3 regions of the Sulfurovum xiamenensis genome follow, and region 2 is predicted to be linked to each of the others. Evidence: riboswitches for the same ligand, from Rfam matches in the RefSeq annotation. Region 2 holds a riboswitch; each other region holds the start of a gene.
The links. A riboswitch is a leader RNA that binds a small molecule or an ion and turns the genes downstream of it on or off. The one in region 2 is predicted to bind cyclic di-GMP.

Region 1: it holds a riboswitch for cyclic di-GMP, as region 2 does, so the genes downstream of both, PF327_RS03055 (EAL domain-containing protein) here and PF327_RS09540 (PAS domain-containing protein) in region 2, are expected to answer to the same signal.
Region 3: it holds a riboswitch for cyclic di-GMP, as region 2 does, so the genes downstream of both, thrC (threonine synthase) here and PF327_RS09540 (PAS domain-containing protein) in region 2, are expected to answer to the same signal.

Annotation. Positions count from the first base shown of each region.
Region 1 covers NZ_JAQIBC010000001.1:591,315-599,171, reverse strand. The annotation lists gene aroC (chorismate synthase) at 1-781, opposite strand, end outside; gene rnc (ribonuclease III) at 778-1,449, opposite strand; gene rnhA (ribonuclease HI) at 1,459-1,902, opposite strand; gene PF327_RS03075 (tetratricopeptide repeat protein) at 1,862-2,905, opposite strand; gene dnaG (DNA primase) at 3,016-4,674, shown strand; gene PF327_RS03065 (peptidylprolyl isomerase) at 4,725-5,027, shown strand; tRNA gene PF327_RS03060 (tRNA-Ala) at 5,091-5,166, shown strand; cyclic di-GMP riboswitch class I at 5,347-5,447, shown strand; gene PF327_RS03055 (EAL domain-containing protein) at 5,488-7,419, shown strand; tRNA gene PF327_RS03050 (tRNA-Glu) at 7,471-7,545, opposite strand; tRNA gene PF327_RS03045 (tRNA-Glu) at 7,576-7,650, opposite strand; tRNA gene PF327_RS03040 (tRNA-Glu) at 7,681-7,755, opposite strand; tRNA gene PF327_RS03035 (tRNA-Glu) at 7,786-7,857, opposite strand, start outside.
Region 2 covers NZ_JAQIBC010000008.1:35,320-43,176, reverse strand. The annotation lists gene PF327_RS09565 (23S rRNA (pseudouridine(1915)-N(3))-methyltransferase RlmH) at 1-135, shown strand, start outside; gene dksA (RNA polymerase-binding protein DksA) at 147-503, shown strand; gene PF327_RS09555 (hypothetical protein) at 618-1,664, shown strand; gene PF327_RS09550 (tRNA dihydrouridine synthase) at 1,645-2,598, shown strand; gene PF327_RS09545 (sulfite exporter TauE/SafE family protein) at 2,714-3,454, shown strand; cyclic di-GMP riboswitch class I at 3,705-3,782, shown strand; gene PF327_RS09540 (PAS domain-containing protein) at 3,873-4,391, shown strand; gene PF327_RS09535 (hypothetical protein) at 4,406-4,795, shown strand; gene PF327_RS09530 (SixA phosphatase family protein) at 4,888-5,424, shown strand; gene PF327_RS09525 (GAF domain-containing protein) at 5,446-7,038, shown strand; gene uvrA (excinuclease ABC subunit UvrA) at 7,133-7,857, shown strand, end outside.
Region 3 covers NZ_JAQIBC010000006.1:73,041-80,897, reverse strand. The annotation lists gene PF327_RS08835 (winged helix-turn-helix domain-containing protein) at 44-703, shown strand; gene PF327_RS08830 (thioesterase, FlK family) at 991-1,374, shown strand; gene PF327_RS08825 (hypothetical protein) at 1,427-1,687, shown strand; gene PF327_RS08820 (MBL fold metallo-hydrolase) at 1,712-2,317, opposite strand; gene PF327_RS08815 (ferritin-like domain-containing protein) at 2,332-3,159, shown strand; gene PF327_RS08810 (tetraacyldisaccharide 4'-kinase) at 3,156-4,067, shown strand; gene argB (acetylglutamate kinase) at 4,064-4,915, shown strand; cyclic di-GMP riboswitch class I at 5,040-5,114, shown strand; gene thrC (threonine synthase) at 5,363-6,829, shown strand; gene PF327_RS08795 (3D domain-containing protein) at 6,844-7,857, shown strand, end outside.

The DNA of each region.
Region 1 (7,857 bases), on a different contig from region 2:
TGATCTCATCATTGTTCTCACTTCCTTTGAGATGGGTACTGGCAACACCGTCTCCTATCTCCACCGCTTTGGCTGCATTGATGCCCATCATTGCCTCTGCAAGTATGGCATCGAGTTTGTAGTAGAGTGGCTCACCCAATCCTATAGGCACCCCTGTGGCAGTCGTAAGGACCACACCACCCACAGAGTCATGATTCTCTTTTGCTGCTAAGATCGCAGCTTCCTGTGCCGCTTCCTTGGCAGGATCAAGGGCGTACATCTTGGAATTTTTTGCATATTCAAAATCCTGAACGCTTCCTTTGATACCATCGACTTCACAAAGGCCGCTCTGTATCGAGACCCCCAGTTCTTTGAGCATCAGTTTTGCTATGGCACCACCAGCTACACGTGCAGCGGTCTCTCTTGCCGAACTTCTTCCACCACCACGGTAGTCTCTCAGACCATATTTATGAAAGTAGGTAAAATCCGCATGTCCGGGACGAAAGAGATCTTTCACATTTTCATAATCTTTGGATTTTTGGTTGGTGTTGAAGATGATCATGGCGATAGGGGTCCCTGTACTCACCCCTTCAAATGTTCCAGAAAGGATCTCTACTTTGTCTGCCTCTTTACGTCCTGTTTCCAGTTTTGATTTTCCGGGTTTTCGTCTGTCAAGTTCACTTTGTATGAATGCTTCATCGATCTTAAGTCCGGCAGGTACACCATCAAGTATACATCCAAGCGCTTTACCGTGGGATTCACCAAACGTAGTGAGGGTCAGTTTTTTTCCAAAGGTGTTCATGCTTTTAATTCCTTTAATGCAAGTTCCGCTGCTTTTTGCTGAGCTTCTTTTTTACTTTTACCTTTTGCTGTAGCAATGGTTTTGTCATCAAGTGTGACTGCAATCACGAACTCTTTTTTATGGTCTGGTCCTGAAGAGTCTAAAAGCGTATAGTTAGGTGTCACGCCGTGGGTTGCCTGTGTGAGTTCCTGTAAAGCGGTTTTATAATCTTTTGAAAGAGAGTCAAGGTCGATTTTTGGGTGACTCTCTTCCAGGAGTTTGATAGAGATCTCTTTGGCCGTGGCTAAACCGGCTTCAAGGTAGATTGCACCGATGATCGCTTCAAAGGCGTTGGAGAGCAGTGAAGGTTTGTTGCGTCCATTGTTATTTTCTTCTGCCAAGGAGAGGTAGATATAGGAACCAAGATCGAGTTTTCTTGCTAAAAGTGTAAATCCGCTTTCATTGACAAGTGAAGCACGGATCTTTGAGAGAATACCTTCATTTGAATTGGGGAATTTGGAAAAAAGGTACTCTCCTACAATGAGGTCAAGTACGGCATCTCCTAAAAATTCAAGCCGCTCATTATTGTAAGGCTTTTTGTAACTCTTATGGGTTAGAGCCTCAATAATCAATTGCTTATTTTTAAATGTATAGTTCAGTCGTTCTTCCAGTTGACTGTAATCATTCATAAATTTCTCCTATAGTGTTAATTTTATTCTTTCTGCTTCGTTACGTGCCAGTTCGTCGCAACGTTCATTTTCAGGATGACCATTGTGCCCTCTGACCCATGTACCGCGTATAGTGTGCGGGCTTGATATTTCAAGATACTCTTTCCATAGGTCTACATTCTTCACTTTGGAAAAGTTCTTGCGTACCCAGCCATCCAACCATTCATTGATAGCTTTGATCACATAGGAACTGTCAGAGATGATCTCTACATCACAAGGTTCTTTAAGAAGCTTCAGCCCCTCTATGACAGCTTGAAGTTCCATGCGGTTGTTGGTGGTATGTGCATCTCCGCCAAAGTACTCTTTACGCACACCCTTGAATTCCAGGATACCTCCGTACCCTCCAGGTCCGGGATTTCCCAGACTGGAACCATCAGAGTAAAGAGTAATCTGTTTTCGGGCTTGATTTTGCAATTTTTTCCTCAACTTTAACCGTATTTATAGCCATACAATTAGGACATCGTTTGAAAGAGACAGGGAAACTCTGTTTACATTTTTGACAGAGGTAGGAGAAGATCAGATCTCCCTCTTCAAACCCATTTTCTCTAGCCGTCGCTAACATATCCACACTGAAAATACCACTTTGTTTTGCGGGGTTCTGTAGATACCCTTTCGCATAGTAAAGTGTTTGCAGCTGTTTATTTGATGTGATTATATCTAAATCGAGTTGTGAATTTGGTAAGAACCAAAGGACGTCAAGAAGCTCTTTGATACGTTTGGGATCAATGCTCTCCCAGGCACTTTTGGTATCAAGCAGTAAAAGCGCTTTGATGATATGTCTATAGAGGCTTGGGGCCTCTTTTAATAATTGTTCGAGTCTCTCTACTTTCTCCGGTATGGCCAAGGTCTTATTTGCAAGGAGCTCTGAAAGATCCAGGAATTGTTCCAGTGATGTTGTATCTTCTCCCAACATATTTAGAGGGCCTAAGACCTCTTTAGCTTTATCGTATTTTTGCATGATCTCATACACGATCCCCAGTTCATAAAGGGCTTGCACATTACGGGGTTTCTTGCGTAAAACTTCTGTGTAAATGGACTGTGACCGTTCCATGAATCCTGCATGAAGATAAGTACTGCCCAGACGTTCCATCAGTTCTATTTTCCCTGAATCATGGGTAATGTTTTTAATAAGGAAAAGATAAATACTAATGGCTTTGTGGTACTCTCCGGCATTTTCAAATGCTTTTGCCAGAAGGGTAAGTGGTTTAAGCATATGCGGTTCAAAAGGCATGTCCGCTGTTTCCAAGGCACACTCGGCAGTGTCAAACTTTTCCAAGAACTTGAGCAGGTTCCCTTCCTCTTTTTGCTGTTTATGCAACCCCCAGCCATAGGTAACGAGGGCAATGATAAGAGAGATCACCACAATAAGCATAATGCTGAAAAGAGGGTCATTATACGCAGGTAATATATGTTCCAAAATAATCCTTATGAGAAACAGAGCAATGAAGAAAAGATTTAAATAATCAGTTGTAGACGCTTTACTCTGTTTACGTCCTTAAATTATATCTAATTAGATATAATTTTAGAATGATAGATAATGCCTCGATAGAATCCTTAAAAAACAGTATTGACATTGTAGATGTGATTGGTAGCTATATAGAGTTACGTAAAGCGGGAGCAAACTACAAAGCAAACTGTCCTTTTCATGGAGAAAAAACCCCTTCTTTTGTTGTCAGCCCAAGTAAACAGATCTACCACTGTTTTGGTTGTGGCGTAGGGGGAGACAGCATTAAATTTGTGATGGAGTTAGAAAAACTTTCCTATCCTGAAGCGATAGAGAAGCTTGCTTCCATGCATAACTTTTCATTGACATATACCAAAGGAAGCTCGGATTACTCTGATGCAAAACGTGTACTTGAAGCCGTAGGTCAATGGTATGTGAAAAATCTCAATCATAATGAAACAGCGATGAAGTATCTGCTTGACAGGGGAATATCCCAAAACTCCATTGAAACGTTTGAGATAGGGTATGTACCAAGCGGAGGGGAAGTGATACAGTTTCTACAAAGGGCTCTGCTTCCTTTGCCTAAGGCAGCTGAGGCAGGGATCATCGCCCAAAATGAAAACGGCAATGGTTACTATGCACGTTTGGTGGAAAGGATCACTTTCCCTATCTATTCTACAAGTGGCTCTTTGGTAGGGTTTGGTGGCAGGACCATTTCGAACCATCCTGCAAAGTACATTAACTCCCCTCAAACTAAACTGTTTAATAAGTCGAGACTCCTTTATGGGTATCACTTGGCAAAAGAGAGCATCTATAAGAATAAAAAGATCATTGTGTGTGAGGGGTATTTGGATGTCGTGATGTTCCATCAAGCAGGTTTTAAAGAAGCGGTCGCCGGGATGGGAACTGCACTGACACCTGAGCATTTGCCTCTATTGCGTAAAGGAGATCCAAAAGTGATCCTGGCTTATGATGGAGATAAGGCAGGTGTAGCTGCAGCACTGAAATCGGCCCAGATGTTGTCAGTGGCAGGTTTTGACGGTGGGGTCGTACTCTTTCCTGATGGGCAGGACCCTGCGGATCTCATAGCCAAGGGGCAGAGTGAGACCGTAGCGAAGCTGCTTCGTAATGCCAAACCGTTGATCCCTTTTGTACTGGAGATGATCGTTTCGATGTATAATTTAAATGATCCTAGAGCAAAAGAAGCCGCTTTTGGTGCAGTGAAACAGTATCTTGATACACTTAGCCAGATCATCAAAGATGCGTACATTCCTATGGCAGCGACATTGGTGGGCATAGCTCCTTCACTTTTTGGTAAAGAGACCAATGTAGCCAGAGCAAGAGAGAGTTTTACACAAAAAAGAGATGATGTGGCGCACTTGAGTATCTTAAAGACACTCATTGAAAATCCTAACCTTATAGATAATGTGCTCAGTGTCATGGATATAGAGATGTTCGGTACCTATGCCGAACTGTTTACGGCACTTATCAATGGAGAGAGTGAACATCCCGGACTGGTAGGGCTCAGTGTAGATGATAGTCTGGAAGTCATGAATGAAGAGGAACTCAACAGTGTACTGCGCAATTTTCTCATCAAGCATTATGATTTGAAATTAAAAAGTATCGCAAGTTCACAACAGATACCATTTGAGAAAAAGAGTTTTCTCATACGTAAGATAAGAACCGATATCATACCTAGATTGAAAAAAGGTGAATTGGTTGCTTTTGAAGCGGGGATATGATTATTTTACTTGAAATCAAGGACAAATAGTATATAAACGATGCAGATTCAATCAAAAGCAAGGAGATAATAATGGCAACAGCATCAGCAAGACACATATTGGTCAATGACGAAGCACTCTGTAGGGAACTCAAAGAGAAGATAAATGCAGGGGAGATTACCTTTGAAGAAGCAGCGAAGCAGAATTCCACGTGTCCTTCAGGCGCAAGAGGTGGAGAACTGGGAAGATTTGGTCAGGGACAAATGGTACCGGAGTTCGACAGAGTCGTGTTTAATGATGAGGTAGGTGTCGTACATGGTCCGGTAAAAACACAATTTGGGTACCATCTGCTTGAAATCACAGAACGTTCGTAAAAAATTTACAAGATAGGTAAAAATATATCTATCTTGTGCTAGAATCCTATGTTTCACATCTTTGGGGCATTAGCTCAGCTGGGAGAGCGCTTCGCTGGCAGCGAAGAGGTCATCGGTTCGATCCCGTTATGCTCCACCAAACTTCATTTAAATAACCAATACGATCTATCCAGCCAGCTATACATCGGCTAAAATGGATTATACATTCAATGATTGTAACATTTTTACTACTGAAAAAAGTAACATAAGTAAATATAATGGATTATGTTTAGAATTATCATATTAGTTTAATGTAAATGATTTATAATATATGATACTTTTGTAAAAAAGCTACACCTGTCGTGAGACGGGGCCAGAAAGCCATGGGTCTTGCATACTCTATTTTATAGATGTGGATGAAAAGATCGCCAGGTCACACAATCAGTATAAAAACTCATACAGAACGATTTCAAGGTATGCTATGCTCGACAATATGCACTTTTATGATTTTATGCACAAACAGATACTTGTGGTGATCGCATTATTTGCCGGTACCGGTATAGGCTATCTTTATATCGGATGGCTCTATTCTTCTTCTTTGTTTCCTGAACTTTTATGGTTTTGTTTTGTACTGTTACTCTCTTTTTGGGGATATAGATTACATAGGAGCTTTTTAGAGAATGATCTTAATATGCAACAAAAAGAACAGTGGCTTGGGCAACTGAGATACTTTTTATTCAGTTATTTCTCTGTTTGGACGATTATGTTTCTGATATATACATCACGTAGTGATATAGAGTTACATTATGTGGCCATAGCAACACAATTGGGGGTTACTGTTGTCTCTGCGACCATTTTGGCCTCACAAAAAAAGCTGGCTGTGTTTACTTTGGTCACGCTTATGCTGCCTTTGACCCTCTATTTTATCTTTGTAAGTGAGTTCTATAGTTATCTATTGGCATTTTTTACCATCGTTTTAGGTGGTGTTTTGCTCTATGCTGCGCACAATACCTTTAATTATCTTATTAAAAGTCAATTCCAGGCCTATCATGATGCTTTAACGACACTGGGGAATAGACGCTATTTTATCGAACTGCTTAATGACGCCATGAAAAGCCAAAAACATGATCATCAGCATATTTATCTGTTATTGATCGATCTTGATCATTTTAAGACCATTAATGATACTTTGGGCCATGATATCGGGGATGTGTTGCTTTGTCAAGCAGCAGACCGTATGCGCGTGCTTAGTAAAAAGCATCAAAATTTTGTATCCCGTCTGGGCGGAGATGAGTTTTGTATTCTCAGTGCTTCATTTGCAACGGAACAGGAGTGTCTTCATAATGCATCTCAGTTTTCCGAGGAGTTACTGACATCGATCAGAGAAAGTTACCATATTGAAGAGCATTCTTTATACATCAGTGCCAGTATCGGTGTGAGTATTATCAGTGATCCCAAAATGGAAGCCAGTAATTTTATCAAAGAAGCGGATATCGCCATGTATGAGGCTAAAGGAAAGGGAAGGAATGGCATTATCTTCTTCAATGATACACTTGCAAAACATGTCGAATGGAAACTTGAAATAGAACGCTTGTTACATTTCTCACTTCAAAGGAATGAAATAACATTGACCTACCAGCCACAGTACAGCCCTGAGAATGAAATTATCGGTTGTGAAGTGCTTTCCCGCTGGGATAATGAAACGTTGGGAGAGGTGAGCCCGACTGAGTTTATACCAATCTCTGAAAAAACAGGATTCATCATAGAGTTGGGATACTATATATTAAAAGAGGCCTTTATCACATTTAAAAAGTGGGATGAAAAGGGTATTGTGTTAGAACAAATGTCTATTAACGTCAGTATGAGGCAACTCTTTCATTATCAATTTATCAATGATGTGAAATATCTTTGTGACACCTATCTTACCAAGGCACAACGGTCAAAGATCATCTTTGAGATCACAGAGACCTCTGTTGCAGAAGATATCACAAAACTGATCAGAAACATGAAGGTCCTTCAAAATTACGGTATTCGTTTTTCAATGGATGACTTTGGAACAGGGTACTCCTCTTTAAGTTATCTTCGACAGTTACCTATCAATGAGATCAAGATCGACAAGTCATTCATCTCTGAATTACACCATCTTGAAGATGAGGAAGATAAATGCTTTGTTGAAACGATCTTTACGATAGCTAAAAATCTCAAGTTGAAGATCGTTGCAGAGGGGATTGAGAACGAAGAGCAGCGCAAGTTCATTGTAGATCAAAAATGCGATATTTTACAGGGGTATTATTTCTCAGAACCTGTACAGGATGACGCGTTTGAAACCCTCTTCTTAGAAGCTAAAAATAAGAAAACCCTGAATGCTTTTGATGATGTAAGAGGTCTAGAGAGATATCAAGGCTCTATGTAATTTGTATGAGAACAGGATTTGCATAAAATTGAAGATAATAGTGTGAATAGATGGTGACCCCACGGAGACTCGAACTCCGGTAACATGGATGAAAACCATGGATCCTAACCGCTAGACGATGGGGCCACATTATATTGAGTTGTTACAAGTTAAAAATGGTGACCCCACGGAGACTCGAACTCCGGTAACATGGATGAAAACCATGGATCCTAACCGCTAGACGATGGGGCCACATTATATTGAGTTGTTACAAGTTAAAAATGGTGACCCCACGGAGACTCGAACTCCGGTAACATGGATGAAAACCATGGATCCTAACCGCTAGACGATGGGGCCACATTATATTGAGTTGTTACAAGTTAAAAATGGTGACCCCACGGAGACTCGAACTCCGGTAACATGGATGAAAACCATGGATCCTAACCGCTAGACGATGGG
Region 2 (7,857 bases):
GATTTTTTAACTAAATGTAATAATTCAATATCATTTGGTAAAATTACGCTTTCACATAAACTTGTGAAAGTTGTATTGATGGAACAGATCTTTAGAGGTTTGACCATTAATCATAATCACCCATATCATAAATAGGACAACATTAAATGTTAACAGAAACAGAGTTAAATGAATTTCAAAATAAATTGCTAGACAGAAGAGTACAGATAGAAAAAAACCTTAGAGGTACTAGCCTTGAGTTAGAAGGAATGAGAGAACTTGAGTTGAACGATGAAGGTGATTTTGCAGCTGCTTCTGCAGAAGCTGTGATAGATAGTGCAATTTTAGTACAACAACGCAAAGAATTAAACGAAATTGAACTTGCTTTAGATAAAATAAAAGCAGGAGTTTTCGGTATATGTGAAATGTGTGAGGATCCTATAGGCAGACGACGTCTAGAAGTAAAGAACTTTGCACGTTTTTGTATAACATGTCGAGAGATCACTGAAAAAGAGACGAAATAGATTTCCTATTTTAAAGTAACAGCTTAGGTGAACTCTCTGATAAAGGGAATAGAGTGTTTACGTGGATATATAGCTTTACGCTATTTGCGTCGCTTATATAAATAAGGGGATAAAATGAGACTTGCTCTGTATATTTTTGTTACTTTTGCGCTTATGGCAGTGATTGCTGCGTTTACTTATACGGTTAACCCGGACCATTATGCGATGGAATTGATGGGAATCAATTTTAGTTTTCCAGTAGCAGTATGGATAGTTCTACCTATGCTGCTTTTATTCATCTTTACTCTGTTACATATGTTTATTTATGGTTTAAAAAATTATTTTATACTTAAAAAATGGCAAAAAGATGCCAGTACTTTAGAAGATGCTTTGTACTGGTCACTGATCAATGAGCCAAAAGAACAAAAGTATGGCTTGGATGCAGTGAGAAGCTCTGCATCACTTTTAGGTAAAGCATCCCTCGGCATTACTGATACTATAGAAGGTTTAACACCAAGACTTACACGTGTTGTCAATATCATACAGAAAATAAAAAATGGTGAGTATGTCGACTTGAAAGAAGAAAAAATGAGTAAAGTCTTTGGTACGAATAACCCAATTTTGACACAGAATTATCTGAACCGTCTACAATCTGATGATAAATTCATTGAAGATGTACTCAAAGCTGCAACACAATATCCTGAGGTAGTAAAAGCTAAAGCACTTGATTTGTTTGCCCGCAAAGAGAACTTTATAAAAGCCAGAAAATATGTAAAGGTTTTTGATACGAAAAGCTTTTTTACCATGCTTGAGAGAGTGACTGAAGAAAACAGACTTGAATTTACACCTGAGATACTTTCAGAGTTTGTAGAGGCACTTGATATGGGTTGTCAAGACTATATTAAAATCGCTTCAGTGACTAAAAAATATTTTAATCCAGATGAGAACTTGACAATTTTCAGAGGGTATCAACTTGAAAACCCTAAGGCACAAAATGCTTACCTTTATCTTCTGTTCGAATATGAATTATTGGAGCAAGTCGCAACCTACTTGAATGAACAAGAAGACCACGAATTTATGAAGTTCAGAGCACTCTGGGAACTCAAACAAGAGCACACCAAATATACATTAGAAGATATTATCGATATACAAACCGTTTGTAATGAAACTAGACTTTACTAAACCCCTTTACGTCTTAGCCCCTCTAGCGGGCTTTACGGATCTCCCTTTTCGTTCCGTTGTCAAGAAATTCGGTGTCGACCTGACCATTTCAGAGATGATAAGCTCTAATGCCTTGGTCCATAACTCAAAGAAAACATTTCGTATGTTGGAGAAGAGTCCGATAGAAGACCCCTATGCTATCCAAATAGCGGGTTCTGATCTGGATGTCATTAAGCGCGCGGTGGAAATTATCAATGCCATAGATGGTATTACGACGATCGATCTCAATTGTGGCTGTCCCGCACCCAAAGTAGTGAATAATCTTCAGGGATCATCCCTGCTTACAGATCTGCCCCAAATGGGTAAAGTGATAGAAACGATCAAAAAATACTCCAACAAAGAGTATACTTCAGTCAAGTTCCGTTTGGGATTTAATGAAAAAAACCATAAAGAGATAGCACATATATGCCAGGAATCCGGTGCAGACTACATCGCTGTACATGGAAGAACCAGGGCAGGCAGATACAAAGCAGCAGTAGATTATGATGCGATAGGGGAGGTAAAAGAAACCGTCTCGATACCAGTCATTGCCAACGGTGATATAGATTCTCCTGCCAAAGCGAAATGGGTACTGGAACATACAGGTGCAGACGGCATCATGATAGGACGTGCAGCGGTAGGCAAGCCATGGATATTCAAACAGATCAAAGAGGGCATGGAAGAGCCCACTTCCGAACTCATCAAAGAGGTCGTTTTAGAACATTTTGACCAAATGATCAAACATTATGATAAGTATGGAGCGATCATTTTTAGAAAAAACCTTCATTCCTACTCAAAAGCGGGTTATCAAGGTGCTTCTGCATTTAGAAATGATGTGAATCGTATAGAAGATCCAGAAGAGATGAGAGCAGTGATAGAAGCATTTTTTTCTCAGCCTTTTTTGCATGAAGTTTGATAGAGACTCAAACATCTGTCTATGTCGTTACTATACTATACGCTAAGTATAGCGAGATTAGTGTAAACATGATGAAAAATGTTATACTTCCAACTTAATTTTTGGAGCAGAGGAAATGATGATAGAACTTATATTCGTCGGTATTTTTATCGGTACGATGTCAGGCTTTTTTGGTATAGGTGGAGGAATGATCCTTGTACCTATACTTTTAGTGCTTGGTTTTGATACTAAAGATGCCATCGGTATCTCCATCATTCAAATGGTCTTTAGCTCTATTTACGGCTCATTTCTTAACTTCAGAAAAGGTTCTTTGATCATCGGTGAGGGGATCTTTGTCGGATTTGGAGGCTTTATAGGTGGATACATCGGCGGGTATGTCACACACTATATCTCAGATATCATCCTGCAGTTTCTCTTTCTTGGGCTGTTAATATTTGCTCTGTTCCGACTTTTTTTCTCACAGCATCATGAGGATGATGGAAAGAGTAAAACATTGAATAAAGCCTTGCTTTTTAGTATTGGTCTTGGCATTGGGATATTTTCCATTACACTGGGTATCGGGGGGTCTATTATACTCACACCTCTTCTAGTAGGAGTATTGCATTACCCTATAAAAAAAGCGGTCAGTGCAGGGTTGTTCTTTGTAGTCTTCTCTTCGGTAGCCGGGATGATAAGCCGATTGAGCAGCGGGACGATAGACTTTAACAATGGTTTGATGGTCGCTGTAGCTTCACTGATCGGTGTAGCTATGGGTATCTGGCTTAAAGATCATGTGACTTCGAAACATCATAAGATGGCACTTTTAGCACTTTATATGTTCGCATTGATCATTTTGATAAAAAAAATGTGGTTCTGAGTCGTATCTTTTATATAATTGATGACATAAAGGGTCCATTTAATCGCTATTTATCATTAAAAATCCTCCTCCTAATATCTACTTTAAAGACGCTTTAAATCGCACGTTAAATCATCAATATAATTCATGATTATCCTCAAATATTTTCAATAATATTAATTATAATAAAATCACTCAATTTATCATAAATACTGCAATTATTAAGTATTTGAAAAGATAGGTAGCTATATACTTCGCGCTCATATACCTTCATTGAAAAAGCTAAACCTATTGTGAGATAGGGGCAGAAAGCCATGGGTCTTATTTTTGAGATCGCCAGGTTACCATAGATTCTTACTATTCTTTTTCATTCAGTTATATTGTTTTCAACCTCTGTGCCGATAAAGGTCAGCATTATATTTTTACAAGGAGTTATCTTATGAGCATGAAACCAATAGATCTAGAACACGAAGTTAAAAGTGTTGATATTGTTGTTTCAAAAGGAGATGCAGAAGGTAATATCACCTATGCAAATCCGATATTTTTTAAATTAGCAGGCTATACACAAGCAGAACTTTTAGACAAACCGCATTCAATTGTACGTCACCCGGATATGCCAAAAATTATTTTCAAATATTTATGGGATAGTCTCAAAGCAGGGAATGATGTCAAAGCATTTGTGAAAAATCTCTCTAAAGATGGAGGGTTTTATTGGGTATTCGCACATATAAAAGTTGCTACAAACCCAGATAAATCATTCAGAAATTATGTTTCAACCAGAAGAGGGATGTCCGCATCTGCAAGATCTGTGATCGAACCTTTATATAAAGAGTTGCTTGCTGCAGAAGAGAACGGTGGCATGGATGCATCTTTGGCACTCTTAGAAGCATTTTTAAAAGATCATGACGGAAGCTTAGCTACATTCAACGAAACCATGCAAAAAATTCAAAACAGTTAATAGAAGGATAGACAATGATCGAATTTGACCAATCAATGAAAAAATTACGTTCTGTAAACGGATATTTAGGATCTGCAGTATTGAACTTTTCTGGTGAAACACTTTATATGGATGAAGAGAACACAAGTGTAGATATCGCATATTCAGCAAGTATCTTTAATGATGCATTTAGAATGATCTCTGAATCTTCTTTGGACGTGGGGTTTGCTGATGCCTCTTTGGTAGAGTCTAGAACGGAAGATGGACATGTTTTCCTTATCAATAGTTCTGGAGATGCAGGCGGAGACAATTTTTCCAAACTTACAACGTTTGCCATTTTTAGGGATGACGGGAATGTAGCCCTTGGAAAAATGATTATGGAGAAGACTGTACAAAGCATGTCTAAAGCCATGAATGAGCTGTAAGCTCATTTATGGTCTACCGCATCCTAATATGAAATCAAGTCTAAAAAGGTTTAGGTTTGGTTTTGTATTAAAATAGAGCATAGGAGTGGAGCATCAAAACATTATATCTTATACGGCATGCAAAATCAGACTGGAGTGATGGGTCGCTTAGTGACTTTGAGAGAGGATTGAAAAAAAAAGGTCATAAAGACCTTGATACGATCAGTTCATATATGTCTCTTCAGAGGTTGAAACCGGATCTTATTTTATCTAGTTTAGCACTCAGAGCACAGACTACGGCGGATCAACTAGGTAAAAAGATCGGTTATGAAGGTAGGATCCATTATATGGAGGAACTTTATAATTCGCGTCCTGAAACGCTAATGAATATATTGACCCTTCAAGATGACAGCTATGAAACGATATTTTTAGTGGGACATAACCCGGAGTTGACTGAATTCGCAAATTTTTTGATAGAGACAAATTTCTCTAAACTCCCTACGTTGGGGGTATTGGCAATCAATCTAAATATAGACTCGTGGAATGATATCAGTGAAAAGTGCGGTGAAATAGATTTTTTCATACAACCTAAACAGTTTAAGTACTATATGCCAAAACAGATACGCACAACACTGCCTCAAGAGAAATGAATATAGAGAATAAGGAAGAGAATGCAAGGTGATTTAAAGTCGAATTTTAAAACGATGGCTAACACTTTAAATAAATATGTTGAGTCAAAAGATTTAAACTATATAGAACAAATAGAAAAGCAATTTGAGTCACTTTTCAATGCCGAGGTTGTAAAGCTTTGGGCATATGATGATAAGAATGAAATGCTGCACTTAATTGAAAGTGGCGATCAAGAAGCTGTTTCTTTAGTACCAAGTCTAACAAAACAAGCCATCACTGGTAAGTCTTCTGTGATTTCGAATCATAGTACCAGTGATAAGTATTATACTCCTGAAATAGATAATCCCCTAGAGTTAAAAGTAAAAGCTTTAATGATCTTCCCTATTATAAAGGGTAAGCGGGTCATAGGGGTATTACGTATATGGAGAGGCTTAAAGCAAAAAAAGATCTTTACCAGAAAAGATGAATCTATACTGAAATCATTTATGCCACTATTGACGAAATTGGTAGTGTGCGAAAAGATGGAAAAAGAAGAGATCATCGCATTTACAGATGACACTAAAGAGAATAAAGTTGTTTCTGATACTAAGCCTGTCGTAGCTCCAGAGACGAAAGATATACCAAGTAAAGTGAGCGATGAATTTACAGCACTGGAAAAGAAATTTGATGAGACTTTGGAAGAACTGGAGTTCTATAGAAAAAACGAAGCTGTATACAAAACCAAAATAGACAAATCTCAAAGTGAGCTAAAGAAATCAGAAGAAAAATGTAAGCAAATAGAAACATCTGCATTAGAACTTTCTTCTGAGATACAAGCCTATCAATCACAGATAAAAGAGTTAACCACACAACTCGAGATACTCAAAGAAGATCATGAACATTTAAAGCATGAGCTTAAGGAAGCTAATAAGAGTAATAATGTTCAAAACATCAAAGAAGAAAAATTAAAGAGGTCTTTGATAGAGAATAAGAGATTAGGAAAGCTCGATCAAAATATCGAATTTATACTTGAGGAAGTGCACCATCTTTTCGAAAAAAATGAGTATGCATATATGTTGTTTGAGCTATTGGTTTTTTCAATTGCCTCCCGAAAAGGTATGGAAGACTTGGAGGAAACATTAAGAAAAACAAAGTTGGTACCCGACATGCTAGAAGGGTATTATTTTAATGGAAACCTTAAGGTCCATAATGAAAAATGTATGATTCAAGATTTTGTGAAGAGCATAGAAAAGTATAAACATAACATTTTCCCGGAGATGATGGATTTTAATATTGTCGTAGAGAATGAGATTCCTGCATCTTTAGTATTTGATGCACCTAAAATACAGAGTATATTTCTACACCTTCTAATGGATCTTTATCAGTTTGCTGAACATAGCAAACCGGTAAATATACATTTTGCCTATAAAAATAAATTTCTAACTATTGAGATTGGCAGTACTGTGTACCAAAAAAACAGTTTGTTCAAATCCGTGTTAAAACAAATGAAGTTAACCGGAAATGAAAAAGGGAGACATGGCTTGCAATTAAGTATAAAGTTAATCAAAAGACTGAAAGGTGAAATAGAATCTGTGTATGAAGATGAATATTATAAATTTGTCTTTTCTGTTCCTGCTCAAGTGATAAAGATCTGATATTATCCATAGACTTTATGGGTATCAATGATACTTTGTTGTAAAATAACTTTTTTAATAGCCATCTATTAGGTGAAGTCAAACAGGGATAATTATGAAGAAAGATATGATACACGTTTACGGTGCAAAAGAAAATAATTTAAAAAATATAAATCTGAGCATCCCTAAAAACCAACTGGTAGTCGTTACCGGAATTTCGGGAAGTGGTAAGTCTACTTTGGCCTTTTCCACTTTGTATGCGGAAGGTCAAAGACGTTATATAGAGTCACTCTCTTCGTATGCACGGCAGTTTTTGGGGCGTGTAGGAAAACCTGATGTCGATAAAATAGAGGGGTTGACCCCTGCTATTGCGATAGACCAGAAGACCACCTCTAAAAACCCGCGTTCCACTGTGGGAACGATCACTGAGATCTATGATTACTTGAGATTGTTGTTTTCACGTGTCGGTGAACAGCATTGTCATGAGTGCGGAAAGCCTATCTCTTCGATGTCCGCTTCTGATATTATAGAAGAGGTGCTAAAACTGCCTGATGGGGCAAAACTCATGATCATGGCCCCGCTGGTCAAAGAGAAAAAAGGTACCTTTGCAGACATGCTGGAGTCTCTTCGCCACAAAGGATATGTCCGTGCGATGATCGATGGGGTGATGGTGCGTCTTGATGATGAGATAGAACTTTCCAAAACAAAAAAACACACCATCAAAGTGGTGATAGACAGAGTCGTTGTCAAAGAAGAGAGCCGTGACCGTATAGGACAGGATGTGGAAAAAGCACTCAAAGAGAGTTACGGCGAGATGGAGATCGAAGTACTCAATTATGA
Region 3 (7,857 bases), on a different contig from region 2:
CAAAATTTAAGTTTTTAAGACTTTCTTACTGGATTGGAAAAGAATGAGAATATTAACCGTAGGTTTCAATGATGAATACGTTAAGGAACTTGAAAAAGAGTTAGATAAATACTTTATTTGTATTGTTGACAATGCAAAAGATATGTATGATGCGACCAACTTTACAGACTTTAGACATTATGAACTGGTTGTGATTGTGGATGAAGGTGTAAAGTTTTCACTTGAGCGTTATGTGAATGAAGTTAAAAAGAAAAAGAGCGAAACGAAGATCATGATCTTGACAAATAATGTCAAAGCACAATCTGCTTTCTTTTCGTTGGGTGTAGATGATGTGATCTATCAGCACGGTGAATATCCTGATCTTATTGCTGCAAGAGTATTGGCAAATATGAGACACTTGTTCGGTACACAGGTGAACATCGATAAGCTTGTGATCGACATTGCGAACAAAAAGATCGAATATGATGAGAAGATCGTTTCTCTTAATGGCAAGACATTTGATATTTTGGCATACCTTGCACTTCGTAAACAACGTGTTTTCTCAAAAGATGAGATCATTAATGCACTCTGGGAAGAGCCTGAGTATGTCAGTGACAACACTGTAGAAGTGGCGATCAATCAGATCAGAAAACGATTGAAGAGTATACTTGGATTTCAGGTGATTCATACAGTACGTAGACGCGGGTATAAATTCTCTTATTAATTAGTTCTTTTCTTGTTTCCATCATCCTGATGGGAATATATCTTTCCTCTTGTTCCCACTCGTGAGAGTGGGAATGTATACTTAAATTTTCGTATTTAAGAAATATTTCCTCCTATTTTAACTGTGGAATTGTTTCCCCTTTCTTTTTTTTAGAAAAAACGAAACCAAAAAAGCGTCACTGTTCTCGTATCGCTTCGCTTTCAAAGTCGTTCACAGTGACATGGCACACTTCGTGTGATTAATAGACAATTTTTAGATATAATCTTCAAAAATGTTGAGGATAGACTATGCAATTAAATACCCATCTAAATATTAATACGTCACTTTGCGGAAAAGTGACCAAACTTCAAGAAAATTATGCAGAAGTACTTTTACATACCACACAACAGATGGCAGCAGATGAAGAGGGATTGGTCCATGGCGGTTTTATATTTGGTGCGGCAGATTATGCAGCTATGTCCTCAGTGAACGATCCGTATGTGGTACTGGGTGCTTCAAGTTCGAAATTTATAGCGCCTGTGAAGGTCGGTGATACAGTATTGTGTAAAGCTTCGGTTGTCAATACCAAAGGTAAGAAATCTGAGGTAGGAGTAGAGGCATTTGTCAATGGAAAATTAGTCTTTGAGGGTAGCTTTACAACGTTCGTACTGCCTTCGCATGTACTAGGCTAACAGAAGCTTATGCTATACTTCACTTTTTAAATACAAATCAAGGTAAATGACAATGAAAAAATTCTTTCTCTATGTGTTTCTGGCTCTGGCAATATTGGGTGCGATCTTTACATATATTCTTTACAGTGAAGGTGCATTTGAAAGCTATGAACCGGAAACAAAAAGTGATCTCAAACCTTTTATGAAGTGTGAAGCAGGAAAATGTGGCACCGGAAAGTGTGCAACAGGAAAACCGGAAACGGCAGAAAAAAGTGATCTAGGACCTTCTATGAAGTGTGAAGCAGGAAAATGCAGTACAGGAAAATGCGGTTAATCTTCAATAAATCAGAGTAGAGGATCAAAGCGTCCTCTTCACCTGCTCTATCCAAAAAGGTATGACCCTTTGTTCTGCTTTCAGGGTCGTGCTCATGCCATGGCCGGGATAGATCGTATAATCGCCGTCTATGGTGAGCGCTTTTTCTAAACTCTTTACCATCTCTTCTCCGCTTGATGAAGGGAAATCCCATCTTCCGATACTCTGTTCAAAAAGAAAGTCCCCACTGAACCATACATCATCGATCTCTATAATGGAGCAGCCAGGTGTATGTCCCGGAAAGTGACGGTATTTGATCTTGATCCCCTCAATGGTCAGTTCTTCATCACCTACGATGATATGGTCCGGTTCACTCGGAGGCGTACCTTGCCCAAGAGGATCATCTGTAAGCATAAATGCATCACCTTTGGGACAATAGATAGGCAGCCTCAGTTTCTCTTGAACCTCCGCATTTGACCATACATGATCAAAGTGTCCATGGGTGTTCAGTATCGCAACGGGATTGGTGACATTGTCAATGACCCATCGGGTGGCACCCATACCGGGGTCTATGATAAAATCTTTTCCATCCACTGTAGCGATGTAACAGTTGGTTTGGTAAGCTCCCATAGGTTGTATTTTGATTTGCATGATATAATTCTCCTATGAATATATTTAGTCTTTTAGAACGTGCCATTATGAGTGATGATATTCTTATAAAAGAGGAGTTGACCGCTCAATGTTTGGCATATTGTACCAAAAATGAAATAAGGTGTGATGATGATTTTACGCCTCAATTATTTTCAAAACCTTCCTATGCCTCCAAATGTCACATTGTAGATCCGCGAGAATTGCCTGCGAGAAAAGACTTTGAAAGTAGAGAGGGCTTGGCCACATTGGTTCATGCCATTGCACATATAGAGTATTCTGCGATCGATCTGGCACTAGATGCGGTGTATCGTTACCCCAATATGCCTAGCGATTACCAAGTTGATTGGCTGGAAGTGGCCAATGACGAGATACGGCACTTTAAAATGCTGCAGAGTCTGTTAACAGAACTGGGATATACCTATGGGGATTTTCCTGTACATTGCGGGCTTTTTGATGCGGCTGAGCATACTGCAGGGAATATCTTGGAGCGTATGGCGGTCATCCCGCGTTATTATGAAGCATCAGGTCTGGATGTCAGTCCCCAGATAATGAAAAAACTGGACAACAAGCGTAAAAACCCTCAGGTAAAAAAACTGATAGAGGCACTGCAGATCATTTATGATGAAGAGATAGAGCATGTACACAAGGGTGATAAATGGTTTAAATACCTCTGTAAAGCAGCAGGAAAAGAAGAGGGAAGTGAAGAAGCGGTCTATTTTGAGATACTTGAACGTTATCAGTTGCTTTCAAAACACCGTCCCTATGTCAATGTAGAAGCAAGAAAAGAGGCAGGGTTCTCCTGTGCTGAGATCAAAAAACTGGGTGCGAAGGAGTGTTCATGAGAGCATTTTTTGAAACGATGTTCTTTGTACCAAAGTGGTATCATTACCCTTTGATTCTCCTTCTGTTTCCTCTCTCACTCATCTATGGAACCATCATGTCTCTGCGCAGAGTGGTCATTTCCCCAAAAGACTTCGGCATCCCCATTATCTCTATAGGGAATCTTATCGTTGGGGGGAGCGGGAAAACACCTTTTACTATAGCACTTGCTACACGCCTTGAAGATGCAGTGATCATCTCCCGCGGGTATGGCCGTAAAAGTAAAGGGCTGGTCGAGGTCAGCTCTAAGGGTAGGATACTTGTTGATGTGACACAGAGTGGAGATGAACCTATGTTAATGGCACAGTCATTGCCTCATACAAGTGTGATCGTCAGTGAAGATAGGGCCTTAGCCATAGAGCTTGCCAAAGAAAGAGGTGCAAAGTGTATCATTTTGGATGATGGATTTAACCGTGTCGGGATAAAAAAATTTGATATTGTACTTGAACCCGAACAGATCAAAAACTATCTCCCTTTCCCTGCAGGGGCATTTAGAGAATTCTGGTTTAATAAAATGTACGCAGATATCGTGGCAAAAGAGGGAAAGACATTTCATCGAAAAGTGGTGTTTGAAAATCTTCAACCTAGAATGATATTGGTAACGGCCATCTCACATCCACATAGACTTGATGCCTATCTGCCTGAGGGAGTGGTCCATAAAGTCTATTTGGAAGACCATGCCTATTTTGAGGAAGAAAAACTGAAAATGCTCCTATCTGACTATGCAGCACAGAGTCTTCTTGTAACGCAAAAAGATGCGGTAAAAATGCAGGATTTTAAGTTACCTATCTCTGAAATGAAGTTAAAATTACAGATTCAAGAGACTATCTTTACTCAGGTAGATGAATATATAAAGGGATATCCAGAATGAAAAATAATATCAATGTTGTAAAAACGCTGCTTGAGGCTTTACCGTTTATCAAAAAGTTTTCCAATGAAAAAATAGTGATCAAGTATGGTGGTTCTGCCCAAACGAGTGATGCATTAAAAGAACAGTTTGCACAGGATATTGTACTTTTGCACCTTGTAGGAATGAAACCTATTATCGTACATGGTGGAGGTAAAAGTATCACAGATCTTCTTGCCAATTTAGGGGTAGATACCACATTTATCGATGGACAGCGTGTAACGACTAAAGAGGTGATGCGTATCGCTGAGATGGTATTGAGCGGAGAGATCAACAAAGAGATCGTATCCCTGCTTGATAATCATGGGTCTAAAGCGATCGGGATCTCTGGAAAAGATGGCGGTTTTTTAAAGGGGATCCCTAAAGATTTTGAAAAGTTCGGTTATACGGGTATGATCGAACATGTCAATCCTGAGATCGTCAATAATATCATTGAGGACGGTGCGATACCTGTGATCGCTCCTATCGCGGGAAGCAGTACGATGGGACATCCTGGATTCAATATCAATGCGGACCTTGCAGCAAGCAAAATAGCCGTAGCCTTGAAAGCAAGAAAAGTACTGTTCTTGACGGACACGCCTGGTGTGTTAGATAAAGAGATGCAGCTGATCACCAATCTGAGTATAGAAAAAACCGAAGCCCTCAAAGAAGACGGAACGATACAAGGGGGTATGGTACCTAAAGTGGATGCCTGTATAGAAGCATTGCGTGGTGGTGTCAAAAAAGCACACATCATCGATGGTCGCGTAGAGCACTCATTGCTTCTGGAAATTTTGACCAGTTCTGGTGTAGGGACCTGTATCGAACTCTAGAGCAATAAATTGTATAGGTTAAATGAGAAAAACAATAAAAAATTATAAATTTTTAAATTTTTTTTAGAATTTAAGTTCTTTCTCTTAGGTAAGTGTGTTATAATTCTTTCATACGGTTATACTGTATTGAAAAAGCCAAGTTCATCGCGAGGTGGGTACGGAAAGTTATGGGTCTCACGTAGATCGCCAGACTACCAATAGAGATATAAACTCATTCTATCTATTAGAAAGTTTCATTTCTTCTATTACCTGAGTATTTTAGTGTTTGTTTGTCTCTATGATTTTATTAGTTGACATTCTTTTCCCTAAATCATTCTTCTCCTATTATTGTAGGGCAAATAGATACTAGATACTTGAGTTTACTTCAGATTTTATTCCCCCTAATTTCTTATAATCCTTAGCTTATTTAGCTATAATTATCATTCATATAAACATAGGATAATATAGATGCAATTTATTGAGACACGCGGAAATGACGGACAGAAACCTTCATCTGTACCATTTTCAGAAGCAATACTCAGCCCAAGTGCTAGTTTTGGTGGGTTATATGTACCCAAAGAACTCCCAACGTTAGATAGAGAATACCTAGAGGGGCATCTCTCCAGCCATTATAAAACATTGGCATTGGATTTTTTGGAACAATTTGGTATAGATATTGAAAAAGAAGTACTGGTAGAAGCGTTAAAAAGATATGATGCATTTGATGATCCTTCAAATCCTGTACCGCTTTCCCAGATCGAAGATGACTGCTTTGTCTCTGAGCTCTACCATGGTCCTACAAGAGCCTTTAAAGATATGGCTTTACAACCTTTTGGGTATGTGTTAAGTAAATTGGCGCAAAAAAGGGGTGAACACTATCTTATCATGGCAGCGACAAGCGGAGATACCGGTCCTGCCACACTCGAAACCTTTAAAGATCAGGAAGGTGTGCAGGTAGCATGTCTTTACCCGGATGGGGGTACATCCGATGTTCAAAGACTGCAAATGGTTACAGAAGATGCTTCAAATCTGAAAGTGATCGGTGTGAAAGGTAATTTCGACGATACGCAGAATACTCTCAAAGATCTGCTTGCCTCTGATGACTTTAAGGCTGAATTGGAAGAGAGAAATATCAAACTTTCAGCAGCAAACTCTGTAAACTTCGGGCGTATTATCTTCCAGATCATTTACCATATCCACTCCTACCTGGAGTTGGTACGTAAGCAGAGCATCCAAATGGGTGAGAAGATCTATCTGGTTGTTCCTAGTGGTAACTTCGGGAATGCTTTAGGTGCCTATTATGCAAAAAAAGCAGGTTTACCGATAGAAAAGATCCTTATCTCATCCAATATCAATAATATTCTGACAGATTGGATCACCAAGGGGTCGTATGATCTTACAACACGTACACTCATACAGACAGAATCACCGGCTATGGATATTTTGAAAAGTTCTAATGTTGAACGTATTATGTTTGATAAATTCGGTGCAGCACGTACCAAAGAATTGATGGAAGGATTGGCCAAAGACGGCAAGTACCAGTTGAGCACAGATGAACTCGCACTGTTGCGTGAAGATTTTGATGCCTCTTTCTCAGATGATGAAGAGTGTGAAGCTGTGGTAGGCGAATATGCAAAAAAAGGGTACATTATGGACCCGCATACAGCCACATGTATGAGAGCCTATAAAACATTAAGAGAAAAAGATCTCAAAACGGTGGTCTACTCGACTGCAGAATGGACCAAGTTCAGTCCGTCTGTTTCAAAATCACTGGGACATGAGGTCAAAGATGATGTAGAAGCACTGAAATGGGTGAGTGAACATGCAGGTGTATCTGTACCGCCTATGATAAACGGGCTGTTCGAGAAACCTGTGATCCATTCGGTCATCGTTGAAAAAGAGTCCATTAAAGGAGAGATGTTAAACTTTTTATAGTTTAGCATAACGTAATGTCCAGAAATCACTTGAGATTTTTTTTACTATCCTATCTATGTCTGGAAACAGCCGCTGCAAAGTCGATGATAGACTGCAGGGTTGTCACCGCTGGTATGACCACGTGTAACCCTTACGGGGCGAAATTTCTTAAAGCTAAAGAGATCATTTATGATGTGAATAGGAAAAAATTGATCAGGGCAAAAACGTTACCTGTTCCTGAAAAAAAGCGTTTTCTCAAAGTGGTTTCCGTAGAGGATATGATAGAACGGCATGTAAAAGTCCAAGAGTCTGTACGTTTTAAGGGAAGTGAAAAAGCATTTACAAAGTATACAGAAACAGAAGAACCCATCGCCCAAGTCATACTTGATGATAAGATAGAAGAGATAGAGACTTGTGAAGCCCCTCCCCGTATAGAAAGAGAACTTGTAGAAACAATCATAGCTGAAGTGCCTGAGAAACCTCAAATTATTTACGGTAAGTACAGGGTTGTAAGTGGCGATGCACTGAGTAAGATCGCAAAGAAATTTGGCTTAACAACACAAGAGATCGCAAAAATGAACGGTATTCGGATCCAATCTCCTCTGCGTATCGGACAGAAACTAAAACTCCCCTTTGAACAAAAGAGGATTGATGCAGTCTCTTCTGGCAATTACTTCATCAGGGAGGGAGATACGATCATTTCCATTGCCAAAAAGTTTGATCTTGAACCTGAAGATTTGATGCAATTTAATAAGATCAAAAGCAATGCGATCATACGTACAGGTAGAATGATCAGACTTCCACTTCCTCATATACTGGCACATCTAAAAACAGAGAAAAGGCTTCGTGTCACCGCCACTGCGTATACGTCGCATGTGGGACAAACAGATGAGACACCTTTCCTGGCAGCATGGAATAATCGTCTGCGTCCGGGTATGAAGATCATTGCAGTTTCCAGAGATATGATAAAAAAATATGGCATGCGTAATGGGACAAAAGTCCGTATCGGTGGTTTACCTGGTTACTATACGGTACGCGACAAAATGAAT